Linked DNA regions of Herpetosiphon gulosus. The protein of the gene in region 1 binds, or shares a complex with, the protein of each later gene. Links are inferred from orthologs where the notes say so. Each region holds a gene or a part of one and is shown on either strand. Other genes may lie near its edges. The genes, in order: ABEB26_RS02745 and cdaA.

Region 1 (14,969 bases):
AGTACGCATTTGGGCTGAGCGGGTGTTGAAAAAGCGTTGAGGCCAGCCGGCTGGAGAATCTTCCCAAACCTCTTGTCGCCCATAAATTGTCATATCGAGCATTGCATAGGAACTGCCCATTTGTTCACAGCCGCGACCAGTTGTCCAATAGGTTTCAAACACCCGACCATTATCCTGAACGTAACAAACCCAGATGCCAAAATGGCGATCAGCAATCAGGGTATCAAGCGAGGATTTGGGCACGGAATACCAAGGCAGATCCCAGCCCATAAATTCGCGGTAGCGCTTGCTCTCGGCAAATGGGCCTTGGCTCAACACGGCAAAGGTTACATCACGCGAGTGCAAATAGCCCAATTCCAGCACATGACCAACATTCATGGTGCAACCTTCGCACTGTTGGGCTGCATTTGCGCCATGATGCCACATCATATAGGCGGCAAAAAGTTGCTTGCGGCCTTCAAAAATCTCGATCATCGGAACTAGGCCATTTGGGCCAACTACTGGAGTTGTAGCAGCGACTTCAACCATTGGCAAGCGGCGACGCGCAGCAGCAATTACATCGCCCTCGCGCGTATGAGCCTTCTCGCGTAGCCGCAAGCTGTTCAGTTCGGCTTGAAATGTGGCGCGATCAACGGCAGTGGGCAGGCTTGGGCCATGCATATCGCTGAGGGGAATCAGGTCATTCGCGCGATTACTCATCAGATGCTCCTTCATCACTATAATAAGGCTCCGCTTGCCTAATCATAGCATGAAATATAGAACATATGATCTTTTTAGGAATCGAGGATCAGGAGTCAGGAAAGCATAGAACCTTGAGTATAGAACATAAGAGCCAAACCTCAGGCATTGGACTTTAACGCAGAGGCGCAGAGAATCTATGGCTATAGGCTATGTGTAATGGTTTATCGCGTTAACAACGGTCAGCATGCCCTCACCCCCAACCCCTCGCCCACTGCGGCGGGCGAGGGGAGCACTCCTGGAGCGGTTCCCCCTTGCCTCGCGGGCGGGAGAGGGGGTGAGGGGGTGAGGGCACGAGAATTGGTTGTTAATCTAATGAACCATTACAGCTATGGGCTATCGGCAATGCGTTGGAAATACCAACAATTGTTCCGATAGCCGATAGCCGATAGCCCATAGCCTAGCCCTTCGTCCTTGGTGCTCTTGGTGTTCTTCGTGGTTTCAACCTGACCCCTAGTCCTTGATACCTACGCCTGAATAATTGCTAAAACTTCATCGCGCTTGGCTTCCATCAGCTCTTTGCTGCGAGCTTCGAGGTTGAGCCGCAACAATGGCTCGGTGTTGGAGCCACGCACATTGAAGTGCCAATCGGGATAATTGACCGATAAACCATCCATGGTGTGTTGCTCAGCATCACTATATTTCTCGGCCAAGGTTGCCAATACGGCTTTAACATCGGCAACTTTGGTGTTGATTTCGCCTGAGATGAAGTAAGTTGCTTCGAGCGGAGCCAGCAATTCGCTCAGGGTTTTGCCCTTCTTCGAAAGCATTTCCAAAATAATTAACGATGGAATTACGCCCGAATCGGCATAATTAAAATCGCCAAAATAGTAGTGGCCAGTTACTTCGCCAGCGAAAATTGCCCCTTCGTTGGACATGCGAGCCTTGATAAAGGCATGACCAACCCGCTCCATCAGTGGCACACCACCAGCAGCGCCAATTAGTTCGGGCACAGCCCACGAAGCCCGTACATCATATAAAATTTTGGCTCCTGGGTGTTTTTCGAGGAAGTATTGACCCATCAGCGCGGTCATAAAATCGCCAGAGATAAATTGACCGCGATTATCAATTGCAAAGAAGCGGTCGCCATCGCCATCGAAGGCAAAACCTACATCGGCGCTTTCACTAACCACACGGGCTTCCAGTTCGGCGCGATTTTCTGGTTGTAATGGGTCAAGGCCGTGGTTGGGCAAAGTGCCATCGGGGTCAAGATAGAGTCCAATCAAGTCGACAGGTAAACGTTCGTAGACCCGCTGGAGAATTGGCCCGACCATGCCATTGCCAGTGTCGGCGATTACTTTGAGCGATTTGAGGCTGGTTACATCAATCAATTGCAAAACCGATTCGATAAATTCTTCGCTGAGGTCAAGCTCGCTCATGCTACCTTGGCGGGTTGGTTCGCTAAATGCTTCGCTCTCGACCAATTTGCGCAAATCTTGAATGCCTGCATCGCCTGAGAGCAACTGCGGCATTTTTTTGACCATTTTGAAGCCATTGTATTGTTTGGGATTATGTGAGGCCGTCACCATCATGCCTGGTAAGCCCAATTTGGTACAAGCAAAATAATATTGATCAGTGCTAACCATGCCAATGTTGATCACATCAGCGCCTTGGTGCATCAAGCCGCGAGTTACCGCATCGAAAATTGATGGGCCTGAGGTACGCATATCACGGCCAACGACCACCGTTTCAGCTTGCAAAAATGAGGCGAAAGCGCGTCCAATCAAAAATGCTACATCTTCGTTGAGTTCGCTTGGGTAAATCCCACGAATATCATAGGCTTTGAAAATCCCTGGATTGACCTGCATCGTCGTATCCTTTCTGTGCAGAGCGATCACCGGCTATCATACGCCAAAATTGTTAAATCGCGAATAGCAGGATTTTTAAGTGATCTTTGACTGCTTTTCATCATCACCACCCTTCCGTTCCGCCTCAAGGCGGGAGACGCAGGGAGATAGGTTTTTAAGGGATGTGGGTTTATGTTTTATTTTCAATCTTCGAATTAAAAATTCGTATAATTAGGTTCTGTCTGATAATTCAAGACCATGGTGTATATCGTCGTAAGAACCGCTATTAAGCGGCTATAGGGGTCATATTTTGGTGATTTTCATGTCCATAATGGTGTTCTAATCCTCCCTCGGGAAGGCTTCAGGAATTATCAGACAGAGCCTAGTAGATCTTACATAATTTCCAATATTCAACAAATCATATACATCACCACGGAACATTGTATGTCGGTACAATGTCCATAATATTTTGATATTTTCCTACATCATTAATAACACGCTTTATAATACGATCTATAGATCTATGAAGACATCCTTCTAATATTTGAATATAATATGGCATATCAATACTGTAATTGTAACCTTTATGGACAATTTTACTTCTAATTTTATTTAGAATACTTAAAGAATATTTTATTTCATTTTTAATGTTATTTAATTGACTTCCAATAACTTTTTTATCTAGTAAGATTTTCGGAGAAGGTAAGATTGTAAGTTGGTTTTTATTATCTATACTTTCAATTATAGATATATTTTCAAGAATAACTAGAAGTAGAAGTAATCTCATAAATGGTATACTCCTCCTGACCATGGAACCGGAGGATATTCAATGGCCGTATCAACCGATCTGACGGATGACGAATGGGCAGCGATCGCTCCCTTTTTGCCCCCGTTACCACGCCGTGCCGATGGTCGTGGACGACCATGGGTGGATTCACGTGCGGCCCTTACCGGTATCTTGTGGGTCTTGCAACGGGCGCACGCTGGAAGGACTTGTCCGAGAGCTATCCCCCTATCAAACCTGCCATCGCCGCTTCCAACGCTGGGTTGCCGAGGGAACCTTTCAAACCATTGTGACCCAGCTCGCCTTGCAGCTTTTTGATGACCTCGGCATCGATCAGACCGAAGCCTTCATCGACGGAACGTTTGTTCCGGCGAAAAAAGGGGCGCGGGCGTTGGTCTCACGAAGCGTGGGAAAGGCACCAAACTGATGGCGCTTGCCGATGCGCATGGGCTGCCGATTGCCGTCCATACCACCACGGCCCAGATCCACGAGGTGCGCTTGGTCACCGCAACCCTCGATGCGGGATTTTTGGACAGCCCTCCAGTGCGCGTGATTGGGGACAAAGCCTATGATAGCGATCCGCTGGATCAAGCGCTTGCAGACCAGGGGATTACGCTGATCGCCCCCCATCGGCGGAACCGTACCGCACCAGCCACCCAAGATGGTCGGGTATTACGCCGGTATGCCCGTCGCTGGAAGGTTGAGCGGCTCTTTGCATGGCTCCAAAATTTCCGTCGTTTGGTTGTTCGGTATGAATTCTATCCCGAAAATTTCCATGGGTTTGTGGTGCTTGGGTGTATTCGCATCCTTCTTCGGTATTTATGAGACTACTTCTACTGTAGGGATTTTGATTATTTTCAAATTTTATATTACAAAATAATAGTGTTCCTAATGATGTCATTTTTTCTTTGCTTCAAAATCTTCTAGAATGCTATCAAGTAATTCAATAGCTTTATCAGAATTCCATGCAAATGGGCGTTGGTAGCCAGGTATAACATAGCCTTTATTTAATGTTGTGTAAAGATATTCTAATGGGATCGCATCAGCCTGCATAGTAAATTTCCTTTTTCTATAGTATCTCTTTAGAGATAGATTATTTAATCTGTAAAAAATTCTAATGGCTTCCGGTATAACTCAGCAAAAGTTAGTAGCTCAATCACATCAACTCTCCGATCACCATTTTCAGAGCGTGAGACGATCGACTGGCTGATTCCTAGCTTTTGAGCAACCTCTTCTTGTGAAAGGTTAGCATCAAGCCTTGTTTGCCTTAATCGTTCTAAGAAATGAGTATAACGGGTTTGATAGACCTCCGAAAATTTCATAAATATTGCCCAATTATGCGAAAATCGCATAAAAAAGAGCACGTGAAGCATATAACTTCACGTGCTTTATCATACTGACCATAGCCAATCATCGGTATGATTCTCTCCTAATCCAAGGCGAGGATCTTTTCTAGGTATTCTAGCTAACTAGAGATGGCAAATATCACAGCCAACTTCATCATCCTCAGCATCAAGAGCTGATCCAATCAATGCAATCAATGATTGATTGGGGCGGCGTTTGCGTTCTTCCTCGATCCGTTGTTGATGATCACGCCGAATTTGGGCTAAACGTTCTGGTTTTTCGAGTTCGACTAGGCTTTCATTTTGCCGCCAATAGAAGTTCTCTCCACCTCGTTGATTCTCAAAATCCTTGGCTTTTTCAAAAAGCTCAGGGTGTTCTTTACGTAAGCCAGCCCATTCGCCTGCTCGTTGGAAAAAGCAGAAATAACAACCACTTCGCTGTCGCCATGAATAATATTCAGGCAGGCCAATACCACTTTCTTCTAGAATTCGCTCAATATCGGCAATACGTAGTCCATGTTCTTTATATGGATAGACTGGATGAATATTAGGCTTTGAGGAGTCATAGCCGGAACGTTGTTCATCGGCACGAATACCAATATAGCTCCAGACTTGATCACTACCAACGTATGCCTCAAATGGCTCGATCTTGAGTTTACGCGTGCACCAACGAACCTGAGCAGATGGCAGCATTCCGCCATACATATCTAACCAATGGCTAAACCCACGCTCAGCATTTAATCGAATAATCGGCTTTTGTAAATAAGCCTCAAGCCGATCAAGATACTCATAGGTCTCTTTTAATTCCTCGTGAGTATCACAGAATACATATTCCAATTGAGGAATCTTGTCATGTAGATAGATTGCTAAGGCAGTACTATCCTTGCCACCGCTAAGACTTACTATATGTCGGCCTGGACGGGCAGCCCATTCCCGAAAATCAGCTTCATGATCTGTCATAGCTTTTCGTTCCCATTCATTGCATAAGCAAGATTTGGTTGGAGGAGTTCGGCTAAGATCGCTGTTTTTTGCTCAATCGTTAGTCGATCATAACGATCCATCACGGCTGTTAACTCATTAAACAACGCATCCATCAGTGGATGACGTTGGTTTAAGTGTATCACAGTACTGACTTCACCATGGCCATTCGCTATACCAACTCGTAAAACTGGAGTGTCACTGGGTAATGATTGGGTCGTGATTGCTATTTGCTCGACGAGTTTAAATGAGCGGCCTAACTCAGCAATCTGAGTTTCAAATGTTGTAAGATCATGGTCACTCCATGTATCTAGGGGTTTACGCCCAACTAAGGCCGCAATGCTTTCGACCCAATGATTAGCACCCTTAATCGAGTTTTCAATCCGCACGCCAAAGGCCCGAATAGTCGTATCTTTGGTAAGTTCAGCGATCAATTGATAACGATTGATCAACTCGCTATGAAGTAGTTCACTCTCAAGATTGGTAGCACTAAATGCAACCCGAATTTTCTCGACAACATGATTGACCAATTGCTGATATGTTGCTTGTAGCTCCTGCAATCCCTCCCTGAGCGTCGTAAAAAATGGCTCAATAAACATATTATCATTGGATTGATCAGGATCAAACGCTGGATAACCACAGGCAATTGGTAATTTTTCAAACAATAGTTGATCAGGTGCACGAGCATCAAGTAATGCTTGTCGAATTGATTGGGCAATTGGGCTAATATTTTTGGTTGTGCGCGTGTATTGAGGAAGTGTATGTACGAGTCGCAATAATGGGGTTATTGCATCTAAAACTGCTGGCTGCACCACTTTAGTCAGTGCTTTAGGTGCTAATGCCGTTGCCAAGCGTTCATACACTGCTTGACGCAGACCAGTTCTGCGGCTGCTGCGTAAACCAAAGTAGTGTGGTTGACGTAGTAATCGCTCAAACATAGCCATATCGGGAGAAACTACATAATTCCCTTGTTCATATAGCACAATCTCGCTAGCCCGAGCAAGGTACACCGCCATAAATAAAAGTGGAATTAAGCCTTGTTTGACCCCAAATGGTGGAGCTTCCAATTGCTGGTAAAGATCAATTAAAGGCAGTTCGCGTCCTTCGGCTTGATCAATATAGCGACTAATTAAGTCCCAAGTTGGTTGGAGCTTTAAAGGATCGTCCGCTGCTGGAGTACTAAATTCCCAAAAACCTTGTTCATTTTGGCGATGAATGCCACTCTGATGCAATACACTCTCATAGATCGAGCGCTCTGGTGGATAGCCTTCAATCCCGAGTTTTACAGCATAACGTTGATTAAGCATTGCTTCAATTAGCAGCCGCCGCGCTTTTGATGCCGAAGCTGAAAGCTGCCGCCGCACAATCAACTCATTCCAAATATGTGGAGTTAATGGGTAAGTCTCATCGCAAGCTTGGCTCAATAGATGATCAACTTCACGTGCAGTTTGCATTGGATGTTCAATTCCACGCCAAAACCAACGGCTAAGTTGTGGGCTATAGGCTTCAGCAATCGTGCCACTCAATAAATCTTGAGCTTCAGATAAACGGCTTGATATTTCACGTCGAGCAGCCCGATCATTATCGAGTTCGTTGCGATGTTCTAAAACATGACTCAAGGCCGCAACATCAAACAAGAGATCGCTTAGTTCACGGACTTTATATGGTAAAACTACAATTCGCTGTGATTCGTTTGAACGATCAGGATGTTCTGTCCAGCTCCGAGCTTGTTCTAGGGCTTCCTGATCAGCAGGAACAATGTAGAGAATCTCGCCATCAGCATTATTTGTAATTGCTAAATCGCTCAAACCGCTAGGCTCAATAAAACGCGGGATAAAAAAGCGTACTGCCCCAGTTAAATAACTATGCCGACGAGCTACCAATGGTGTAACATTGGCATAATTTTGTAAGAGCTGAACTAAATTCTCGCCAATTTCACGGCGAGCACTCGCGATCATTTCATCGAGAGCCAGATCACTACCTTCCCAAATAACAAAACTTTCGCGATGTTGGCGATAGGTAATATGCTTGCGGGTTGTTAATTCATTTAATGCCTGATCTACCTGCTCTTCAGTATAAAGCTCTTGTAACGCAAATTGAATTTGCTTACGGCTTGCTTTTAATCCATGCGTTTGCCCAAGCGCACCTAACGTACCAATGGTAGTCAAAACATCAACTAATAGTGGATTTTGATCAGATAATTGAGCTAATGCTTCGGCAAGCTCTGCCCAGCGTTGACCGCGGGCACGCCCAAATAGGCTAGCCCCAAGGGTTGAATAAATGTAGGCGTAAAGCTGAGGCAATCGGTAAATCGGTAATTGTGGATTTTCAAGACTTGGCTGAGCAGTTTGCAAGAAATCTTGAATACTCCACGGTTCTGGTGCAGTCAGAAATGCAAACAGTGAACGCTCGTTTTGTGCCAGCTGGCGAAAAAGTAATGGTAACGCAATAAGCACACTAGGATGTAATGGATAGGTTCGGGCAAGCAGAATTTTCCATTCATCAAGATTGATATCAACCGGCTTTAATCCTAATTGAATTGTTGAATCAAGTGTATTTTCGGCCCATGATTGGCGTGTAGTAGCATAAATATCGTTAAGATCATCACATAATGCACGCCCAACCATTCGCAGCATCTGTACCGATGGCTCTTGGAATGGTAAATCTGTAAAGCGACCCTGAACCTTTGACCATTCGGTTCGACGGGCCGCACCTGCATTGCCAACATAGCGATCAAAAGCTTGATGCAGAATCGTCAAAATGACAAATGGATTATTACTGCTGCGTGATGCCATTTCAGCTAAGCTTTGCAATACAAATAATTCACGCTCATCAGATTGACGTGAGGCAAAATCAAGAAATTGGCCCAATTCATCAATTACTAAGACTAAACCAGCATATTCAGTACGTTTTGCAACCTCTACACAAGCATCAGCAAAAATTTCGGCAATAGTTTCAGACGCAATATCAGGGTCATCAATTGATTCAGCAATCTCATGTGGCAAACGCAGTCGTTTATCGGAAAGTTTTATATGCGAAGCAAATGTATTTTTTAGACCAGTTAATACCGCACTGCGTAACGAAGCATTATTACCTCCAACCAGCACTGGCAACAAACGAGGGACTGCAATTAATAATTCAACCAAACTAGCATCAATTTGCTGCTCTGCGAGCAGTTTTTGACGTTGGGTCTGATCACTTTGCAGAAAGTGCGCAATAAAAACCCCAAACGCTGACTTTCCAGATCCATAAGGCCCAATCACTGAAAATGCTCGCGTTGTTGATTGAGGAGCTAGCCCATTAATGATTCGCTCGGCAGTTTGGAGCACTAATGGGGTTACCTGATAATCATGAACACCTACTTGGTCATCCTTGAAATCGCGCTCAATATTAATTGAACGGTTATACCGTACTGGAATCGCAAGGTGCGATTGAGCATTAAACATATCGTACCTCGTGAGTAAAGGCTTGGTTAAGTAATGTTTCAAGTTGGCTATCATCAGGGTTTGGCCAAGCTACCTGCCGAATGCCCGATTGATCCGAATAATAGGCTTGATTATTAGTAATCTGACTGAGTTCTTGCAACCGACTTAATAAAGCATCTTCATCTAAGCGGAAGATTCGACCAGGAGAACGTAAGCCGTAGGCTAGTTCACTAAACGATATGGTTTTTCGGCCTGTTTGATGCATCATTTGTAAAATTGCAAATGCAACTAATTCGCTTGGTAAATCGGTTTGCTGGCCTGTAACAATCCGATAGGTTTGCTGGCCGGGTAATGACTGAATTAGCCCCAGATCGGTTAACGGGCAAAGTAATAAATCTTCATTAATAAGGCTATTCTGGTGTGAGCGAGGTTGACAATAACAGTTCAGCATGCACTCTATATCACGAGTAATAGTTGTGTCGGAAGGAACACGCCAGCCTTGATCATTGGCAATCGATCGAATTTGGCTGGCCATTTGGGGTACTGTAAATTCACCGCCTTTTAGAAGGTTAAATGTAAAAAACCAAGTAAAGGCTGATTCTGGCCGTGAAACAATTTGCCAGTGTAAGAGCCAACGGCTAGCTGGCGTTACAAGAAACTGATCCCAGCCCTTTTCGCCAAGTAATGAATGGCCTAAGCTAGTGGCTTCATAGCTATTGCTTGTTTCCGAGCGTACAAATACACCACATACTCGCCCCCAGAACCGAATAGATTGCGCCATATTTTTACCAACACCGAGAAGCACGAATGCATCCTCCCGCGAGAACAAATCGGGGGTGTGTTGCAATAAATCATAGGCTTTTTTTAACCAGTTACTTCTCAAAGCGAAGGTTTCATGTCCACTAAAGCTTGGGAGGCTATTTGGAGAGAACAAGCTTGATAAAGATGATGCCATAAATAGGAAGTCTCCCCGTTACTGTAGATTTCTATCCAAAACATTTGTACGATTGCTGAATTATACTATACCATTGATTACAATTCGTTTCGATTCGTTTCGATTCGTTTCGATTCGTTTCGATTCGTTACACGAGTGAATCATAGATTAATCTAGAGCAGCAAGGATCGCTAAATTGGCTGATACTTTTGGGTTGATTATGGATAGTACTCAGGCACTTTTTGGGGGATGTTTGAAGCTCATTAAATGAGGATTGGTGGAGACGTTGGGACTTGCACCCAAAGGACATCATGGCGCGTTGGCTTTAACTGATGGACTGCCTATGCCGCCCCCATTGCCCAAGCATTCTAGCAAATCTGCCGCGCTTGTGGCTCAGCCCTTGAACGGTTTAGGCTTCCAACCAAGGGCTGAGTTGCGCCGCTGAAATGACCCCTTGACGCAAAATTGTTGGTTGCTCACTACTGAGATCGACAATTGTTGAAGGTTGTTCGCCCGTTGCAACCCCGCCATCAAGCACCAACGGCACGCGCCCAGCTAGTTGCTCAGCGACAGCTTGGGCGGTATTCGGCGTTGGCTGACCATGCAGATTGGCACTAGTTCCAGCGATTGGCGTGGCAAATTGGCGAATCAAGTTGCGTAGTTGCCCATGGTTTGGCACACGCACAGCTATCGTCGCTTTGCCGCCAGTTAATAATTTGGGCAGATGGGCGACCGCTGACAGTACCAAGGTCAAGCCACCAGGCCACCAAGCCTCAGCCAAACCCCAGGCCAAATCGGGGATATCTCGTGCCACCTTGGGCAAATCAGCTAAATCTGCCAATAATGCTGGTAAGGCAACCGCGGCTGGACGGGCTTTGGCCTGAAAAACTTGAGCAATCGCTACTTCATCCAAGGCCGAGCCACCAATACCATAGACGGTATCGGTTGGAAAGCACAGAATTTGGCCTTGCTGTAATTGCGCTAAGGCGAAGGCCAAACCGGCATCATCAAAATCGATAACGTTGGTGTTCATAAGGTTGTTGCGGTCAAAATCACAAAGACAGCTGCGCCGACAATTCCTAATTCCCAGCCAATCCGTCGATCAAGCGTGCCAGCTTGGGCATGATGCAGCAGGTTCATCATTACATAAAACAGCGCTGTGAGCAGTGTGCCAACGATCAAAAATGGTGCAGGCCAGAAGCTAAGCATTGCCGCAGCCTCAGCGATCACCACGCCAACCACGGTTAATGCCAATGATAATGGTCGTTGATGATCGTTGACATTTCGCGCTAACAGGCGATAAGCCAAAGGAACGCTGGCGCTAAATGCCAAAATGCCAGTGAAAATCATGCGATAGTGGGCGTTGGCGATTGCGCTGAACATGCCAAAAGCTACCAAATAGGCCACTGCTTGCAGCCCAACCCGCGCCTTATCGCGCACATCAGTATCGCGATCGAGCACATAGTGTTGGGCAACTAAGGTTGCGGTTAATAAGCTGCCGCAAACCACCAACACCAAAATAAAGGCCGTGCCTTGCAAGGTTTCTTGAAACAATCGGAAGAAGGCAAACGAGCCAACTACCACTGCTGAGGGCAAAACCCAAAACAAGGGCACAATCTCGATTTTGCTGAGTGGGCCAGGCAAGCGCAACAATTCACGATGCTCCAAGGCTGGGTGCGCTTTGGCCAATAAATCGGCCCCGGTACTGATGATAATTACCAGCAGGGCGATAATAAACCACGCCACCGAAATCACTGGTAGGTCGTTGCTAATGCGGGCCACCAAGGGATAATCGGGGTTGGATTCGAGCAGAAAGACCACCATCAAGCCTAAAACCACCAAACTGATTAATGGCAAAATGCGGTCGAAACGTGGTGTTAGTTTCATATGCTATCAAGATAGCCTAGCTGGGCTAGCCTATCGCTAGGATTATGCTTGGCATAATCTACTTGAATAATTCGGCAATTCGGGCTTGAATTGCTGGTAAATCTGGTTGAATGATGTAAGCACCATCGCTGGTGCTAGTTTCATAGCCATAGGTTAAATCAATCGATTCGCGTTGAATTTCAGTCGGGTCGAAATTCTGGATTGCCAGCACCAAACGCACGGTCGTTGGCAAATCGATGCTGGTATATTCTAGGGTATTGTACAACGAGCTAATCAATTCGATGTTATCAACGCTATTATTGGCTTGCATGAGGTTTTGTAAGCGGGCAAAAATTGCCAAAAGCACCTGCTGTTGACGTTTGCCACGCTCAAAATCGTTGTCGGCATGGCGGGTGCGGCTATAAATCAGCGCTGTTGCGCCATCCATATGCTGCATGCCTGGCAAAAAGTGCGCTTCCATATAGCCATAATCAAAGGTTGGGTAGCGCGAATCGTAAATTTCTTTGGGCACATCAACATCAATGCCACCAATTAAATCAACCATCGTGATCATTTCTTCAAAGGTCGTGACCACCACTGCATCAATTGGCTGACCTATGGTGGTGCTTAGGGTTTGGCGTGCCAATTCGGCTCCGGCTTCAGTATCGCCATTATCGCCCTCACCATACATATAGGCAGCATTCAATTTGACCGAGAAGCCATATTCGGGCGGCAGAGCCACCCATAAATCGCGGGGTAAGGAAACCAAGGCCGCGCTTTGATTGCGTGGATTGAGATGCAAAATCAACAAGGCATCAGCCCGCGCTGGCTCCGTTTCGCCAGGCCGTCGATCCAAACCCAAAATTGCCACCGTCATGGCGGCTAACGGTCGAGGGGTAGCGCTCGGGCGCGGAGTATTGGTTGGGTGCGGAGTGACACTTGGCTGATTTGCGGCGATGGTTTGGGCTGTAGCAGTTGGCTGAATCACTGGAACCAAGCTGGGTTCGGCCACGCCGCCTGCAATAATTGGGGCTGGGGTAATGCTTGGCTCGACTTGGACCCCAACTACCTCGGCAGGCGTGCTCCACCACCACCAACCACCGCCAAAAATTAGCAATGCAAGCATGCCAAAAACTGCTAACGGCCAACGGCGGGTTGGTTTGGTAGCAGTTGGTGCTGAAGTAGGCGTTGGCGCTGCAACCACTGGTTCTTCAAGCAGGGTTGTTAATAATTGGCGTTGCTCTTCAACCTGCAATACTTCTAATAAGGCATAGCAATCGGCACAATTGGCAATATGGAAACCCATTTGAGCACGTTCGGGCGGGCGTACCGCCGGACGAATTCCTGCCGCAAGTTGGCGGCGCACGTCTTGACATTCCATGCAACGTCCTTGAGGATGGTAGTTTGTCACTTGATTATAGGCGGCTCGCCACGAAGATGCAAAAAACGTAGCCTACGGATCAGCTACGTTTTTACTCAAAACCCATTCCGAAGCTTGTTAATCAGCGGCGACTGGCATAATAAAGGTGAAAGTTGTGCCTTGATTGACCACACTTTCAAGCCAAATCCGCCCACCCATCAGTTGGATTAATGGACGTACTAGCGAAAGCCCCAAGCCCGTACCACCAGCCTCAATTTTTAGCGGATTTTCGGTACGATAGAAACGATCAAAGACTTTCTCATGTTCGCTGGGATCGATGCCCACGCCGCTATCTTGCACCGCCAAGGCGATATAGCGCCGCCCGACTTGCAGCCCTTCACGTTGCTTGCTTGGAATATCGTTAACATTGATTTCGAAGGCTTTCACGCTGATTTTGCCGCCATTGGGGGTATATTTGATCGCGTTGGAGAGCACATTCGAGGCCACTTGGCGAATGCGCTCTATATCGCTCCAGATGTTTGGCAAATTGGGCGCGAGGCTCAGCGAGAATTCTTGCTGGCGCTGGGTGATTTCGGCACGAGCATTGCCAACCACACTGCTCATCACATCGGCCACCATCAGCCGTGCCATTTGCAATTCAACGCTGCCAGTTTCAATCTTGGTGATATCCAGCAAATCGTTGATAATCGCGATCATCCGCTCAGAGTTATGGGCAATGGTATTAAGAAATTCCTTCTGAGTTGAATTCACTTCGCCCAACGAACCCATCGCCAGCAACTGGGTATAACCTTTGATTGAGGTCATCGGCGTGCGCAACTCGTGCGAAACCGTGCCAATAAACTCAGTTTTCAAGCGATCCGATTCGACTTCGCGGGTAATATCGCGGCCAATCAAACACGCGCCCAGCAATTCGCCACGCTCAGTCATCACCGGAACCAAGGTCACGCTGATCGATTGGGTGGCGCGTTTGATGATAATGCCTTGAGTTTGGGCCACATCGGGGTTGTTCAACACCGCTCCCAGCGGATCGCCAGGCAATTTGATATGCAACGATTCGAGCAATTCGTCGAAGCTTTGGGTCACCAACTCATCAAGTGGCCGATCCAGAATCGCTTCGGCGGCTGCGTTGGCCAAAATAATATTACGATCAAGATTGAACACAATTACTGCATCGTTGAGCGATTGCAAAATAGCGTTGTTTTGGCTTGAAACTTCTTCTTGATGACGCAACATGGTTGAAAGCTTGATTGTGCGTTCGGCCAAATATTCATAAAGTTGAGCGTTATAAATGGCAATTGCGATTTCGCCAGCGATTGCTTTGAGCAAACGCATATGGCTTTGATTGAAAAAGTGCGATTTAGGATGCGAAAGCATCAACACACCCACAATGTCATCGCCTGCGATCAGCGGCATGCCGACCAATGAACCAGTATTTTTGCCCACCTCTTGGCCAAAAGCATCAACTTGCACCCAACGATCGTCGTTGGTCACATCGTTAACCAAGGCGGGCTGGCGATGTTGGGCGATCCAACCGACCAAGCCTTCACCAATTTGGAAGCGCCGCGAGCCAAGCGTATGCGAAATTCCGGCCAAGGTTGCCCGATCAACCAGCAAGCCTGTGGCCGCGTCTATCAGCATCACCGAGCCATGTTGCACACCAGTCAAGTTGGCCAGTGCTTGCAAAATCCGGTTGAGCAGCACATCAATTTCGAGGGTCGAAATGTCGCGGGCAA
Region 2 (14,811 bases), on another replicon or contig:
GGCTATCAAAGAGCAGGCTCAACTCAGGAAACAACAACCACAATTGATCTTGCTGAATTGCCGCAACTTTATAGGCCGATTGGGTGATTGTGACCAAGCTAGCTTTGGAATCGGCCTCAAGCACAGCATAGACCACCAAACTAACCAATGTGGAATGTTGTCGCCATTCGATGCCCAAGGGGTACAGCGTGCCACTGACCGGTTGGGTTGGCGGGGTTGAACTAATGCTGAGGGTTGAAAGCATGGCTCGCATCCACAAATCACCCCATCGAAACAACGGCAATTGTTCGGGCTGAAGTTGCAATTCCTGCAGCCAGCCCGAAAGAATTGCTGAAGTACGCAGATAATCGGGGTTAGTTTGCAGTTGGGCGAGGGTTGGCGTAAAGGCGTTGATCATCGCTGGCTCCAGCCGCGAAAAGCCCATTACTGCCAAATCGGTCAGCCAATGCTGCAGGCTGCCCAACAAGGGCGGAGTTGCTGCAAGCGCCATGGCAGTCGATTTTGGTTGATCATTGATTGGGCGACCTAGTTGCAACCGAATTTGCGCTGAAAGTTGATCATGCTGGGCGGCTTGTAGCGCTGCCCGAGCTACTGCCAGCAACACAAACGCGGCTGGTTGAAACACCCCATTGCTTAAATCAGTTACTGTGCTGAGCATTGCAGCCTCAAACGGTGTACCCTGATAGACCTGCGTCAATCGTTGCAGGGTCGTTTGATGACTATGATTGAGATTAGTAAAGCCCGCCAACAAGAGTTGATCGATTGCTTGGATGAGGTCGTTGCTTGCACTAAATTCCGTTGATAGCATCACATGCCCCCTGCAAACCAATCCATCTCGGGCAGTGGCATTGGGCTAAGCGGAATTTCGAGCAACTGGAGTGCGCCAAGAAATCGGCTAAAAATTGCACCATGGGCTTGGTTGGTATTATGACCAACGATCCGCAAAAAATCACCTAAATGTTTAATTTGGGTTGGATCGTGAGCTGATTGCAGATATTTCAAAATGCCTTCAATGCCAAATTGCTTAATGCCTTCGCCCAGCAAATTGGTCAGATGTTTGCAAGGGCTGCCGCGCAAACCACCACAAGGCCGATTATTGTTGGTGCTACAGTAAAAATTGAGGCTCCGCGCCTCGAAATATGCCACATACACCCGCTGAATATCCGAGCCACTCGAAACCACGCCTTGCAACCGTCCATCGGCAAGCTCCACAAATGGCACTTCTTGGACATTGCGTTTATCGGTTTGGCGGAAGATTTGGGGCGGATTTAGTGATGAGGGAATCATCAAACCTCCTTTGCGCTATGCAACACTCGATTAATTCTGTATCAACTCTTGATTCCAGCGCAAACCTAGCATACCAAGCACATGAGACATTAGCAGTCACAGGATTTATGAGCCATCAATTTTTTCATTGGTTAAATGCTGAAGATCGATTATCATGAGGATGCAGCTAGCTAAAACCGAAAAAGAGATGTAAACTTATTCGATCAGAGTTATTAGAGGAAAGATTATATGCTGATAACAATCCCTGACCATCTCCACTCTATTACGATTCAACAATTACAGCTACCAAATAGAATTAGAAATATATTGTTAAGAGCAAATATCTGGAATCTTGGCGAATTAATTCCTTACTTAAATAATCTTTCAATAGTTCACGGACTTGGCGTATCAACAGTTCCTATTATCACTAGTTCTGTTGAAAATTTATGTAACTCTATAGATGAGAACCATAATATTGATTGGAATCGCTATTGGGTATTACAAAAAATAGATCCTGAAAATGTACAAGAAAGTAATCCTTTTTCAAGGGAGAGTAATATTCTCTCAAGAAAAATTACTATTAGTGAAAACTTCATACACATAACAATAGATGAATTACATTTACCAGAAATCATTTATAACAAACTTAATGATATGAATATCATCACATTACTCGATCTTTATAATGCTCAGGAGAATGGAACTCTTCGTGAAAATAAATTAGATAATAGATATATCAAGAAAATAAATGGAGTAATCGAAAATATCAAAAATTCAATTGATAAAGATAATAAAATTGATTGGAACAAGTATTTCAATAAACAAGGTCTTATCATAATACCTCAGCAATACAATCCAGTTAATACTAGTTTAAATATTTTCTACTTTCTTGAAGAAACTATCAAGTTTATCTTAAATATCTCTAATGATGAACGACATTGGGAAATTATTCAGCATAGATTTGGATTAAAAAAAACAAACAAATTTACACTTGAAGAATTAGGGTCATTTTTTGGGATTACACGCGAAAGAGTTCGACAAATTGAATTTAAGTGTTTAAAAAAATTACGTTTGGTATTAACAGAAAAAGAACATATTGAATATCCTTACATCATCCATCCAAACATCCTTTTTATGATAAGATCTATATTAAAGATTTTTAATAAAAGGGAAAATATGATTATAACAGAAAATGATCTGTTTAAAAAAATAGAATTTATTCTATCTTGTAGTAATGCAAATAATCCTATTATTCATCTATTACTTAAATTAGCAGAAATGAATCCTATTCATTTAATTAATACTGATTTAATTCCAGTATGGCAACACAGTTCATTAGCTAATCAAGATTTAACTCAAACTATTATTACTAATCTAGATATACTTTTAACACAAGATATAATAATTCCTATGGAAGACTTCGAGATCCTTTTAAAAATCAACCAAAAGTTACCTAAAAATCAAAAAATCAGTTTAGTAGAACTCCATCAATATATAAAGTTATGTAGCACTATTGAACAACGGGATGATGGCCTGTTTTGGGGGAAATTCGAATATTTAAAAAGCAGAGGAGATCAAGCCTACCGGATTTTAACCGAGGCAGGGAAACCCTTATCAATTGGATCAATGACGAGAACAATCAATAGTACACTGATACCACATGGACATCAAAAGCTCCAAGAACAAAATTTTGCTAATCAACTTATTAGCGATGCTCGATTTATACCAATTGGTCGAACAGGTCAGTGGGCTTTGAAGGCATGGAATCACATTGATACTAGTAGTATTTTAGAATTAATGGAAAAATTTTTACATATCCATAATAAACCAGCTACTGATCAAGAAATCTTTGATTATGTTCAGCAGCGAAGGCCTGTTGGTCGAGGATCAATTAATATCTACCTTACCAGTAATCCCAAAATCTTCCGTAAAACAAGCCGTAGCCATTGGGGTTTGGCAACATGGAAGGAGACAGAAAATGCCCATATTTGGAATCGCGAACAAATTGCAGATTTTATTGCAAACATTTTCAAGCAACATAAAACTCAAAAATTAGAGCTACGGATTATTCGTGAAGCCCTTATGCACGCTGCTAGAGTAACTTCACGCCAAGCAATTGGTATGGTTGCAAGGAATCCTGCCTTACGTATTTATCACGACCCAAACACTACTATACGATTTGCAACGTTTCAACCAAACTATAAAGCGGAAATAAACACAAAACAGTCGATAACTCGTAAGAAACAGACTATTCGTGATAGTATTCAGCAGGCAGTTCATTTGTTACTTGAACAGTCGCCCAATAAGCAGATGCCGTTATTTCAACTTATCAAGCAGTTAACTTCGGCTCCATATAACTTCCATGATAAGACTATGTATGCCTATATTCGTCAAATGTCATCAGTTGAAACAATAATTATCCCAGAAACAGGTACTAAAATGTGCCGATTAAAAGGTACAGATTCTATTACCTTTCCTCAAGTAAATCGGATTCAGGATTCACAATTAAGGGATAATATCAATCATGCATTAACGAATTTAAATGAAACTAATATTGATATAGCTTTATTTCAATTAGGACGTGAATTTGAGGCCACAATCAAAAATTGTTTAATTTCAGGAATCATCAGTGGAAGAATAAACGCAAGCCAAAGTTTGGGTAAAGACCCTAAAAAATGGAAATTGGTTGACATGGTAGATTATGCCAAAAACCAAAATCTTATTATAGATCTTGGGGCTGTAAATTTACTGTGCCAAGAAAGAAATAATCCCGCCCAAGGATTACGGCCTACATTGAGTGAGCGGCAAGCATTAATGAATAGTGCTCCATATCTTGCAGGCTTATACATTGATTATATTATTCATTTTTCTGAGCTTATGGATACATTTTAATAAAATTCAATAAAGCATGGGCAAGTAATTACCCATGCTTTGTTAGATTAAAGTTTATTGCTGTTGCTGCATTTGTTGTAACACCGCCGCCACATCGCCGCCCTCAACCACCGACCAGCCTTCTAGTTGCGATGGTTGATCGGCTTGTAACGGTTCGTCGGCGAGGCATACTTGCACCGCTACTTCGAGCGTGCTTTGGGTTTCGCCCTTGAAAATGCCATGAGTCGGCGGTACATCAGCGTAATCGCGGCCAAGCGCTACTCGAATATGCCGATCACTCACGGTCACATTGTTGGTTGGATCAAAGCCTACCCAGCCAAGGCTTGGCAACCACGCCTCAACCCATGCATGCGAGGCATCAGCCGCTGAACGCACAGTGTCGTCGGTACGATGAAACAGATAGCCACTTACATACCGCGCCGGAATTTGCAACCAGCGCAATAAACTGAGCATAATATGGGTGTAATCTTGGCAAACGCCCCGTCGGGTGGCCAAAGCTTCATCGATTGGCGAATCAGCGCGTGTACTCTGTGGAACATACTCAAATTTATCGTAGATTGCTTGATTAATCTGGCGAATCAACGAAAGTGGGTCGAGCTGTTTGCTCAGGCCAATTTCGGTAGCGAAGGCTTGCAGCAAATCGGTTGAGTGCACAAACTGGCTAGGGTTGAGATAATCCCAATCGTTGCCGTTGAGTGCATGATCTTCCAAAATTTGCCATGTGCTGAGATCAAGCATGAGATCATCGGCTGGAGCTTGAATCCGATTTTCGACATAGGCTTGGGTGATAATTTCAAGCTGAGTATGCGCCCGTGGAATCCCAAAATGATGCACCGTATTGCCCTGAGGATCATAATATACCAAGACTTTCGATTTTGGCTTGGTGGTTATGTCAAACGACAAACAGCGTTGATCGCCCTCGGTGCGCGGTTGTTTGCGAACTTCCATCATGCTTTCGCTAATTGGGTTGCTATAGCGAAAGCGAGTTACGTGGCGAATGGTGTAGTACATAGCACCTGCCAAACTTCAAGCGTGAAATCAAATGCTTTCGAGGCCAAGGCTGGCCAAAAACCAGCTTGGCAAGGGTTCGCGGGCGTTCAGCCATGGCGGTGGAATACAATCGCGGCCCAGTGTGCCCACCAACAATCCCCCAACAATTGCAGCCATTGAGGTAAAGTTGCCGCCAGCAGCACACACCTGCTCAATCGCGGCAGCATAATCATCGCGATAATGCACAGCACACCACAAGCACCACGGCACGGTAGCTTGGGCGCTATGCTGATAGCCATTGCTCAATCGTAAGGCAATGTGATGCCACATTTGGCGATCATTCATTGCGGAAGCCAAGACCAAACGATGTTCAAGGCTGCTGCTCGGCACATAGTGGCTAATTTCATCCAAGATTGCCGAGGGCTGGCGCAGCGGTTGATCACGTTCACGCCAGAGAATTGCGCCTGCTACCGCCACTGCCACTGCTCCCGCCACCGCCTCAGAATGGGTATGGGTGGTAAGCGCCGAAAGTTGGGCTTGTTGAGCAACTTCGTTCAGCGGAGCCTCAGCCAAAAATAAGCCTAACGGAGCCACACGCATGGCCGCGCCAACCCCAAACGAGCCTTGCCCATCGAATAAGTTTTGAGCATCGCTCATCACGGCTGCGCCATCACGCGGCTTAGCCAATAATTGATGCATCGACGTGCCATAATCACGGACTGGGGTGTAGCGCAAAGCCAAATCGGCAGCCAAAGCCGCACTATGCACCGCGCCATAATGCCATAATTGATCAACCAACGAACATGCCATCAAGGTTGCGTCTGTCCACAGCCATGGTGCTGGCAAAAGGCTGGGCTGGTCGGCAATTGCAAGCCCGGTTTGAACTTGCTGCCAAAGCTGTTGACCATAGGCCTCGCCCACCGATAAGCCCGTTAAGGCCGCCAACATGCGCTGTTGTGCTGCTGTCATGATCATCCTTATACCAATGCTGTCTCCACCGGATAACTAATAAAGGTCTGATAGACGTTGGTATGAATTTGTTGGCATTGCTGTTGAATCGTCGCTAAATAGCCGCTCAAGCCATCGGCCATAATCTCATCAACTTGACCATAATCTAGACTTGCTTGTAATCGTCCAGCCAAGCGTTTGACCCGATCGCCGCGTCGCCCAAGGGTATTCGAGGCGATCGCTTGAATCGAGGCCGCAACTTGGTCGGCGGCAAAGCGCACCGAACGCGGCGATTCAGCGTTCAACAACAAAAATTCAGCAATTCGTTCTGGCCGAATATCAGCAGTATATACATTACAATAGGCCTCGAACGATGTACAGGACTTTAGCAACCCAACCCAATCTAAATAATTGGTTTGATCATCGGGTGTGCTGCCAGTTTCGGCAAAATGCACATCGAGCAAAATCGCCGTGGCCATAGCTCGCTCCATAAATTGGCCTAAACGCAGCCAGTGCCAGCATTCACCATGGCTCAATGTGGCAGTTGTAATGCCTTGAAAGAGATGAATGCCCTCTTTCAACACATTATGCAGAAATTCATGCGGCTCGTGCCACATTTGATCCATCGTTGTGCGCTTGACCTGCAAATAGACCCGATTGAGTTGTTCCCACATTTCCGAGCTGATTTGTTCGCGCACTTGGCGGGCATTCTCACGAGCAGCGCCAATGCAACTTACCAACGAGCTGGCATTGCTCACATCAAAGGTCAAGGCTTGCACCAAAGCATAGGTTTGGGGCACACCCTCGTAATTCCATGCCAGGAATGTTTGCATGCGCTCCCAACGGCGCTCGGCAGCAGCAGGCGTTTGGTCAAGCATCAAGGCTAAATTCACGTCAAGCAAACGGGCAGTATGCTCGGTTCGCTCAAGGTAGCGGCCAATCCAATATAAACTATCAGCAACCCGCGATAACATCAGCAGCCCCCGATTTTTAATGATGATCCATGGATGCCCTCACCCCCAGCCCCTCTCCCACTGTGGCGGGCGAGGGGAGCACTGCTAGAGCGGTTCCCCTTCGCCTCGCGTGCGGGCGAGGGGGCAAGGGGGTGAGGGCATCGTGATCCCCGATCTCCAACTCCCCAACTCCTATGTTCTATGCTCTTACTCTCCTAGCCCCTGATCCCTAATCCCTAGCCCCTAATAAAGAACCCACGTATCTTTACTGCCACCGCCTTGCGATGAATTGACTACCAACGAGCCACGCCGCAAGGCTACCCGCGTCAGGCCGCCAGGCACAATGCTAATTTGATCGCCAAATAAAATGTAGGGCCGCAAATCGACGTGGCGCGATTCGAGTTTGCCATCAATAAAACAGGGAGCTTTGGAAAGCGCAAGCGTTGGTTGGGCGATGTAGTTGCGTGGGTTGGCAATAATGCGGTCGCGAAACTGGGCGCGTTGCTCCAGCGTGCTATGCGGGCCAATCAGCATATCGTAGCCGCCCGATTCGCCAACCGCCTTTACCACCAACGAATCCAAATTATTCAACACATGCTGGCGTTGACGATCATCGCTGAGCAAAAAGGTTTCAACATTGGGCAAAATCGGGTCTTCATCAAGATAAAACTTGATCATCGCTGGCACATAGGCATAAATCGCTTTATCATCGGCTACGCCTGTGCCCAAGGCATTGGCCAAAGCCACATTGCCAGCGCGATAGGCATTCAACAAGCCTGCCACGCCCAACACCGAATCAGGCCGAAATGCCAAAGGATCGATAAATTCATCATCGACTCGCCGATAAATCACATCAACGCGGCGCAAACCAGCAGTCGTGCGCATATACACCACATTATCGTGAACAATTAAATCGCGGCCTTCGACCAGTTCAACCCCCATCTGGCGAGCCAAAAAGGTGTGTTCGTAGTAGGCCGAATTAAACACCCCAGGCGTAAGCAGCACAATCGTTGGGTCGCTGCGACCTTGTGGAGCCAACGAGCGCAAGGTTGCTAACAAGGCTTGGCCATAATGATCGATCGAGCGCACCCCATAGCTCGAAAACAACTGCGGGAACACCCGTTTCATCACCAACCGATTGGCCAGCATATACGACACGCCGCTAGGAACCCGCAAATTATCTTCCAACACCGCAAATTGGCCACTTGGCAACCGGATCAAATCGGTGCCAACGATCGAAACATAGCGATCGCGTGGCACGCTAACCCCCCGCATTTGGCGCGAAAAATGGCGACAGCTATAGACCAATTCACGCGGCACAACCCCCGCCCTTAAAATTGTTTCCTCGTGATAAATATCGCGCAAAAACAAATTTAATGCAGTAACCCGCTGCGCCAATCCACGCTCAATCGTATCCCACTCTTTGGCGGTCAATAGTCGTGGCAGCAAATCATAGGGAAAAATGCGCTCAGTACCTTCATCGCGACCATAGACTGTAAAGGTGATTCCTTGATTGAGAAAAGCCAAATCAGCAGCTTGCTGGCGACGAGCCAACTCATCAGGTGGCAACTCGCGCAGCCGTTCCGAGAGCAGCCGATAATGTGGACGAGGCGTGTTTGGGCCAAGAAACAACTCATCGTAAGCGGTTTCGAGTTGATACTGACGAAAAGGGGCTACATCGGGCATAGCGTGCTCCTTGCAGTCTGTTCAGCATTGAAGGGATTTGAGGCAACATCGCCGCGTTGGGGGGAAAGAAGATGGCCTATAGTACCGATCTCCACAGATTTCGTCAAGCACCTAGCTACGTACTAGGCTCGTTGAGTGGCTTGGCTAGCCCAAAATCGCTCAGATTAAAACTTGCATAGATAGCCTGATCAGTGTAAGGTACAGGCGCGATGTCCAGCACAGGTGGGTTGGCTGGCGGTGTCGAGGGTTTGAATTGTGCCAAGCTTCCAGCAGATTTGGGAACGAGTTTCTTTCTTAGCAGCCCTAGATATTCTGCTTGTTGCTGCCTTGATTTTTTGGCTGCTCGGGGTCATTCGGGGCACTCGCGCAGTTCAATTATTACGCGGGGTCGGCATTTTAGTGGTTGTGGCGCTGCTAGCTGGCTCAACCTTGCCACTCACCACGTTGCGCTGGATCATTCGCGAAGCCCTTAGCCCAGCCCTATTTGTCGCAATTCCAATTCTCTTCCAGCCTGAATTACGCCGTGCGCTCGAATCGTTGGGCCGTACTGGCGAATGGTTTAATCGCTTTGGCAGCACCAATCGCTCCGATGTTGAAGAGATGATCAACACCATTTCGCGGGCAGCTAAACAATTATCACAACAAGGTATCGGCGCATTGATGGTGATCGAGCGCGACACTGGCTTGCAAGAATACGCCGACCGTGGCGTAATCGTCGATTCGCGCATCTCCGTGCCCTTGTTGGTTAATATTTTTTTCCCCAACGCGCCACTCCACGATATGGCGGTGATTTTTCGGCGCAACCGCATTTTGGCCGCCAACTGTGTGCTACCACTGAGTGAAAATGTGGTTGGCAGTACACGCTATGGCACACGCCACCGCGCCGCCTTGGGCATCAGCGAACAATCCGATGCGATTTCGGTGATCGTTTCCGAGGAAACTGGCAGTATTTCGATTACCCACGATGGCCGCATGGTGCGCCATTTAACCGAAGGTCGTTTACGCAAACTGCTGGCTGGCTTATTGCGCGTCGAACTAAGCGAAGAGGAAGAAGCATGAATAAGCTTGCAGGTAGCCCGTTACGCGCCTTTGTTGCCGCAGTGTTGGCGAGCATCATTTGGGTGTTTGTTAGTTTCACCGAAAATCCGCAGCAAGTTACGCCATTTACCAATTTGCCAATTCGTGCCGAAGGGCTAAGTAGCAATTTAACCTTAGTTGATAGCGAAGGTCGGCCAATTCCCGTTCCCGATGCGGTTGTTAACTTAAATGTTTCTGGCCCTCAAGATACAATCACCCGCATTACCAAGCAAAATGTCCAACCATTTATTAATATCGCAGGGCTAGAGCCTGGCTCACATGAAGTTGCGGTGCAAGCTCGCAGCATTCCCAGTCGCTCTGATCTCGATTTTCAGAGCTTTCAGCCCGCTACAGTTTTGGTGCAGATCGAGCAAATTATTACCGCCTCGCTGCCATTAACCATCACCACGGTTGGCCAGCCACCAACTAGTTATGAAGCCAGTTTGCCGATCGCCAGCGTCAATGGCGAGATGATTAAGCAGGTGACAATAACTGGGCCAGCTAGCCAAGTTAATAAGGTAGTTGGTGGCGAAATTACACTCGATCTTTCATCGCAAACCAGTAATTTGCGTACCCGCCGCAATATTATCGCAGTCGATATTGCTGGGCGCGATGTTGAAGGCGTGACGGTCAGCCCTGAATTGGCCGATATCGAAGTGCGAATTTTATCCAGCAGCGGCATTAAGCGCGTGCCAATTATCTACACCACTCTCAACAGTCCGCCAGCGGGCTATCGAGCTGAGGTGGTGCTTGAGCCAGCCTTTGTTACCTTAATTGGTAGTGCTCAGCGCTTAACCGAAGTTGAATTTGTTGAAACCCAACCGCTCAATCTGCCAAATAGCACCCAAAGTTACACCGCAACGATTAAATTACGTTTTCCGATTGGGGTGACTCCGCGTGATGCCCAAGCCGCCGATAGCACGATCGCCACGATTCGTTTTGTGCCAATTAGCACCGAAATTGTGCTCAACCTGCCGTTAGTACCACGTAATTTGCCTGCTGGCCTAGAATTGAGCTACCAGCCCAAACAGCTTGAAGTAAGCTTGCGCGGTAACGCTCAAAATTTGCAAAATCTCAATAATTTGGCCTTGGTGTTGGATCTAGCTGGACGCAATGCAGGCAGTTATAGCATTCAGCCCAGCCTTAATCTGCCAACCGGCATCACGTTGGCCAAGCCATTAGCTGCGGTTCAAGTAAATCTTAGTGCAATTATCATCCCGACAGCTGAGCCAACCAGCCCGATTGAACCAACCGAGCCAACAACCACGCCGATTGCCACCCCAACTGCGACTGAGCCAATTAGCCCAACCGAGCCAATTAGCCCGACCGAACCAATCTCGCCAACATTAACGCCCTAGCGGGTTAAGCGATGATCATAGTTGCCATAAGGGTTCAGCTATGCTATAATCGCGCGGTCAATTGATTGGCACGAAAAGAAACGGCGTGTGAAATTCACACGCTTGTTGTTTGTCCAGCGACCGTATCCGCTGTATGCCAATGAACTTTAGCGATTAACCAGCGCCGAGAGATACGGCTCTACGCACTAGAAATAAAGGCAGAGCAATGCAACAGGCTCCCGTTATTCACGAAATTGAAAACGAATATCTGCGCAAAGATGTGCCAGAATTCCGCGTTGGCGACACGGTTCGCGTTAGCGTCAAAGTTGTTGAAGGTACTCGCGAACGGATTCAAGACTTTGAAGGTGTCGTGATTCGCCGCCGCCGCATGGGTGTCAACGAAAACTTCACCGTGCGTCGGATTGCCTCACACGGTATTGGTGTTGAGCGGACGTTCTTGCTGCACTCACCCCGGATCGACGGCGTAAAATTGGTACGGACTGGTAAAGTTCGCCAAGCCAACCTGTACTACTTGCGCGGTCGCACTGGTAAGGCCGCTCGGATCAAAGAACGCCGCGGTTAATCGTTTCGTTATAGCTGCAAAACCCTGCGCGGGTGTGGGCCAAGCCTGCACTCGCGTTTGTATTTTTGGGAGCATTGGCGATGCTGCAACGAATGCAAGCGTTGGTTATTTGGGCCTTTGAGTGTTTTTATCACGAAGCGGCCTTTACCTACGATTTGGTCGCTTGGCTCATGTCGCAAGGCTATTGGAGCCAATGGGTACTGGCAGCCTTGCCTGAAATCGCCGATCAAGCATTGCTTGAGCTTGGCTGTGGCACGGGCTATGTCCAACAAGCTCGCCAAGATCAACCAAGCCTCACAATTGGCCTTGATGAATCGCGCCAAATGTTGAGTTTAAGCCGTCGTCGAGCGCCGCAAGCCACGCTGGTTCGGGCGGTTGCCCAAGCCTTGCCTTACGCTGATGCCAGTTGGTCGGCGGTGCTTTCGACCTTTCCAGCGCCCTATTTATTCGATCGGCGCACTTTGGCCGAATTGCAACGGGTGCTCACCAACGATGGCAAATTGTATATCGTCGATGGCGGCAGCATTCCCAATGGCTTGTATGCACTGATCATCGGGTTAATCTATCGGCTGGTGTTTGGGCGACATAGCAACCCTGAAGCGCCAACCAGCCAACTTGACCCACGCATCCAGCGTTTGCACGAAGCGGGCTTTCGCGTCAGCAACCAAATCAAACAGGTTGGCAAGTCGCAAGTCCAAATCTTCATCGCCGAAAAAGCCAACCAGCCTTAATTGATAGTAGCTTGGATTAGGGTCTGACTCAACCCAGCCCCCGATCCCCAGCCCCCAACAACCAACCTATGACAATTGGAATTCACGAAGAACAACAACTTTGGCGCAAGGGAGCGCAAATCGTCGCCGGAGTCGATGAAGTTGGCCGAGGCTGCTGGGCTGGCCCAGTTGTCGCCGCTGCCGTCTGCTTCCCAACCCATTTGCTCAACGATCCTCTGGCCTTGGCAGGCATCAACGACTCAAAAACCTTGAGTGCCGAAGCCCGTCAGGCAATGGCCCAACAGATTCGCCAATTGGCCAGCGGGATTGGCCTCGGCGTGGTTTCGGCCCATCTGATCGATTTATTTGGAATTGCCGAAACCACCAAATGGGCCATGATGCACGCCGTTTTGAGCTTGCCAAATTTGCCCGATGGTTTGGTGATCGATTGGGTCAAATTGCCCGAACTGCCATTATTGCAACGCTCGCTGCCCAAAGGCGATGCGATCAGCATTTCGGTGGCAGCGGCCTCGATTATTGCCAAAGTCTATCGCGACAACCTGATGCACGAGTATGATCAACGTGACCCGCGTTATGGCTGGGCTGCCCATAAAGGCTATGGCACGGCCCAACATCAACGGGCCTTGGCAGCCCACGGCCCATCAGGCTTGCATCGACGCTCGTTCAAGCCACTAGCCGCCTTCGTTGATTGACAAAATCGCCAGAGAATGATACTAAGGTCAAACATGGCTTTTATGGAGTGTTGATATGCCTTCGCCATATTATGATCAGGGGCGGCGTGATGCGGAAAATGGCACGCTGAATCAATTGTTTTATCACACCTACCACGATTATAAACGTGGCTATGATGAAATTGTGAATGGCCCACCCAAACCAAAGCCAAATTTCCTCTTTTTCTTGATTCCGGCGCTATTGCTGGTGGGGCTAGCTGGGGGTTGGTTTCTGCGCGATCGCGGCGTTTTGAGTACCCCCCCAACTCCCGTAGTTGTCATGGTGACGGTAACCCCCGTGACTGCTTCGCCGACCTTTCCGCCCTTTGCGATTGCCACTCCCGCCCCGCCAACTCCAACTCAACTGGTGATTGAAATTGGCGGTGAGGCAATCACCCTCGAACAAGTGCGCATTCGGCCTGATCCCAGCATTCAAGGTGAGCCGATTGGGGCGCTTGATCCAGGCGAAATTATCACGATCGTCGATGGGCCACGCCAAGGCGACGATTATACGTGGTGGCTGATCGAATCGGCAATTGGCCAAGGTTGGGTTGCTGAAGATTTTATTCAAGCACGCTAAAGGAACAATTATGACCGATCACGCTGTTCTTGATGAATTAAATGGCCGCTATGGAGATTTCGGTGGGCGCTATGTGCCTGAAACCTTGATGGCCGCGATCGAAGAATTAACCGAAGCCTTTTTTCGGATTCGCACTGACCCTGAGTTTCAGGCCGAACTCCAACATTTGCACCGCACCTACACAGGCCGGCCAACCGCATTAACCTATGCTCGTCGCTTGACCGAGGAGCTTGGCGGAGCACAAATTTGGCTCAAACGCGAAGATCTGACCCACACTGGTGCACATAAAATCAATAATGCCTTGGGTCAAGGCCTATTAGCCAAACGCATGGGCAAACAGCGAATCATCGCCGAAACTGGCGCAGGCCAGCATGGCGTTGCCACCGCCGCCGTTTGTGCCCTGCTTGGGCTACAATGTGTGGTCTATATGGGCACTGAAGATATGGAGCGCCAAAAGCCCAATGTTTTTCGCATGCGCCTGTTGGGAGCCGATGTACATGGAGTCAGCACTGGCTCGAAAACCCTCAAAGATGCAGTCAACGAAGCCATGCGCGATTGGGTCAGCAACCCTGATTCATATTATTTGCTTGGCTCGGCGCTTGGGCCACACCCCTACCCGCTGATGGTACGCGAATTTCAAAGCATTATTGGAATCGAAGCCCGCGAGCAAATTTTAGCGGCAACTGGCAAATTGCCCAACACGATTATTGCCTGTGTTGGCGGCGGCTCAAACGCCATCGGCATGTTCCACGCCTTTATCAACGATGAACATGTTGATCTGCGGGGGGTTGAAGCAGGTGGCCATGGGATTGAGCTTGGTCGCCATGCGGCACGGTTTGCAGGTGGGCGTTTGGGCGTTTTCCAAGGCACCCGTTCGTATGTGCTGCAAAATAGCGATGGTCAAATTGCCAATACCCATAGCATTTCTGCTGGCCTCGATTATGCTGCTGTAGGCCCAGAGCATGCGTGGCTTCACGATGAAGAACGGGCTTTCTATACCTATGCAACCGACGAAGAAGCTTTGAATGGCTTTCAGCTGCTCTGTCGAACCGAAGGCA

The links.
Region 2: the proteins of ABEB26_RS02745 (region 1) and cdaA are in contact, whole or in part, in a crystal structure (PDB 7OJS), measured with the Bacillus subtilis proteins. The link is inferred for Herpetosiphon gulosus from one-to-one orthologs.

Annotation. Positions count from the first base shown.
Region 1 is NZ_BAABRU010000002.1:142,555-157,523, reverse strand. Bases 377-3,308 are described here. They hold ABEB26_RS02745 (phosphomannomutase/phosphoglucomutase), read right to left. Parts: upstream 2,547-3,308; coding sequence 1,206-2,546; downstream 377-1,205. Other genes in these bases: ABEB26_RS02740 (hypothetical protein), read right to left, coding at 2,953-3,308; ABEB26_RS02750 (DUF899 domain-containing protein), read right to left, coding at 377-699. Outside these bases: more of ABEB26_RS02750, read right to left, coding at 1-376; more of ABEB26_RS02740, read right to left, coding at 3,309-3,312; ABEB26_RS26900 (transposase), read left to right, coding at 3,355-3,627; ABEB26_RS02730 (DUF262 domain-containing protein), read right to left, coding at 4,207-4,362; ABEB26_RS26895 (helix-turn-helix domain-containing protein), read right to left, coding at 4,407-4,631; ABEB26_RS02725 (phosphoadenosine phosphosulfate reductase family protein), read right to left, coding at 4,779-5,612; ABEB26_RS02720 (hypothetical protein), read right to left, coding at 5,609-9,076; ABEB26_RS02715 (DUF4007 family protein), read right to left, coding at 9,069-10,010; ABEB26_RS02710 (L-threonylcarbamoyladenylate synthase), read right to left, coding at 10,399-11,022; ABEB26_RS02705 (DUF5656 family protein), read right to left, coding at 11,019-11,876; ABEB26_RS02700 (LCP family glycopolymer transferase), read right to left, coding at 11,935-13,236; ABEB26_RS02695 (GAF domain-containing protein), read right to left, coding at 13,354-14,969. UniProt on the Bacillus subtilis protein: Catalyzes the conversion of glucosamine-6-phosphate to glucosamine-1-phosphate. Glucosamine-1-phosphate is used for cell wall biosynthesis.
Region 2 is NZ_BAABRU010000011.1:31,895-46,705, reverse strand. Bases 8,119-10,892 are described here. They hold cdaA (diadenylate cyclase CdaA), read left to right. Parts: upstream 8,119-8,990; coding sequence 8,991-9,794; downstream 9,795-10,892. Other genes in these bases: ABEB26_RS15610 (CdaR family protein), read left to right, coding at 9,791-10,892; ABEB26_RS15620 (circularly permuted type 2 ATP-grasp protein), read right to left, coding at 8,119-8,735. Also shown: ABEB26_RS15650 (hypothetical protein), read right to left, coding at 1-808; ABEB26_RS15645 (hypothetical protein), read right to left, coding at 808-1,287; ABEB26_RS15640 (sigma factor-like helix-turn-helix DNA-binding protein), read left to right, coding at 1,516-4,158; ABEB26_RS15635 (transglutaminase family protein), read right to left, coding at 4,213-5,169; ABEB26_RS15630 (ADP-ribosylglycohydrolase family protein), read right to left, coding at 5,197-6,117; ABEB26_RS15625 (alpha-E domain-containing protein), read right to left, coding at 6,126-7,070; more of ABEB26_RS15620, read right to left, coding at 7,293-8,118; more of ABEB26_RS15610, read left to right, coding at 10,893-11,170; rplS (50S ribosomal protein L19), read left to right, coding at 11,376-11,732; ABEB26_RS15600 (class I SAM-dependent methyltransferase), read left to right, coding at 11,813-12,463; ABEB26_RS15595 (ribonuclease HII), read left to right, coding at 12,532-13,155; ABEB26_RS15590 (SH3 domain-containing protein), read left to right, coding at 13,211-13,753; trpB (tryptophan synthase subunit beta), read left to right, coding at 13,764-14,811. UniProt on the Bacillus subtilis protein: One of 3 paralogous diadenylate cyclases (DAC) in this bacteria, catalyzing the condensation of 2 ATP molecules into cyclic di-AMP (c-di-AMP). Upon expression in E.coli leads to c-di-AMP synthesis.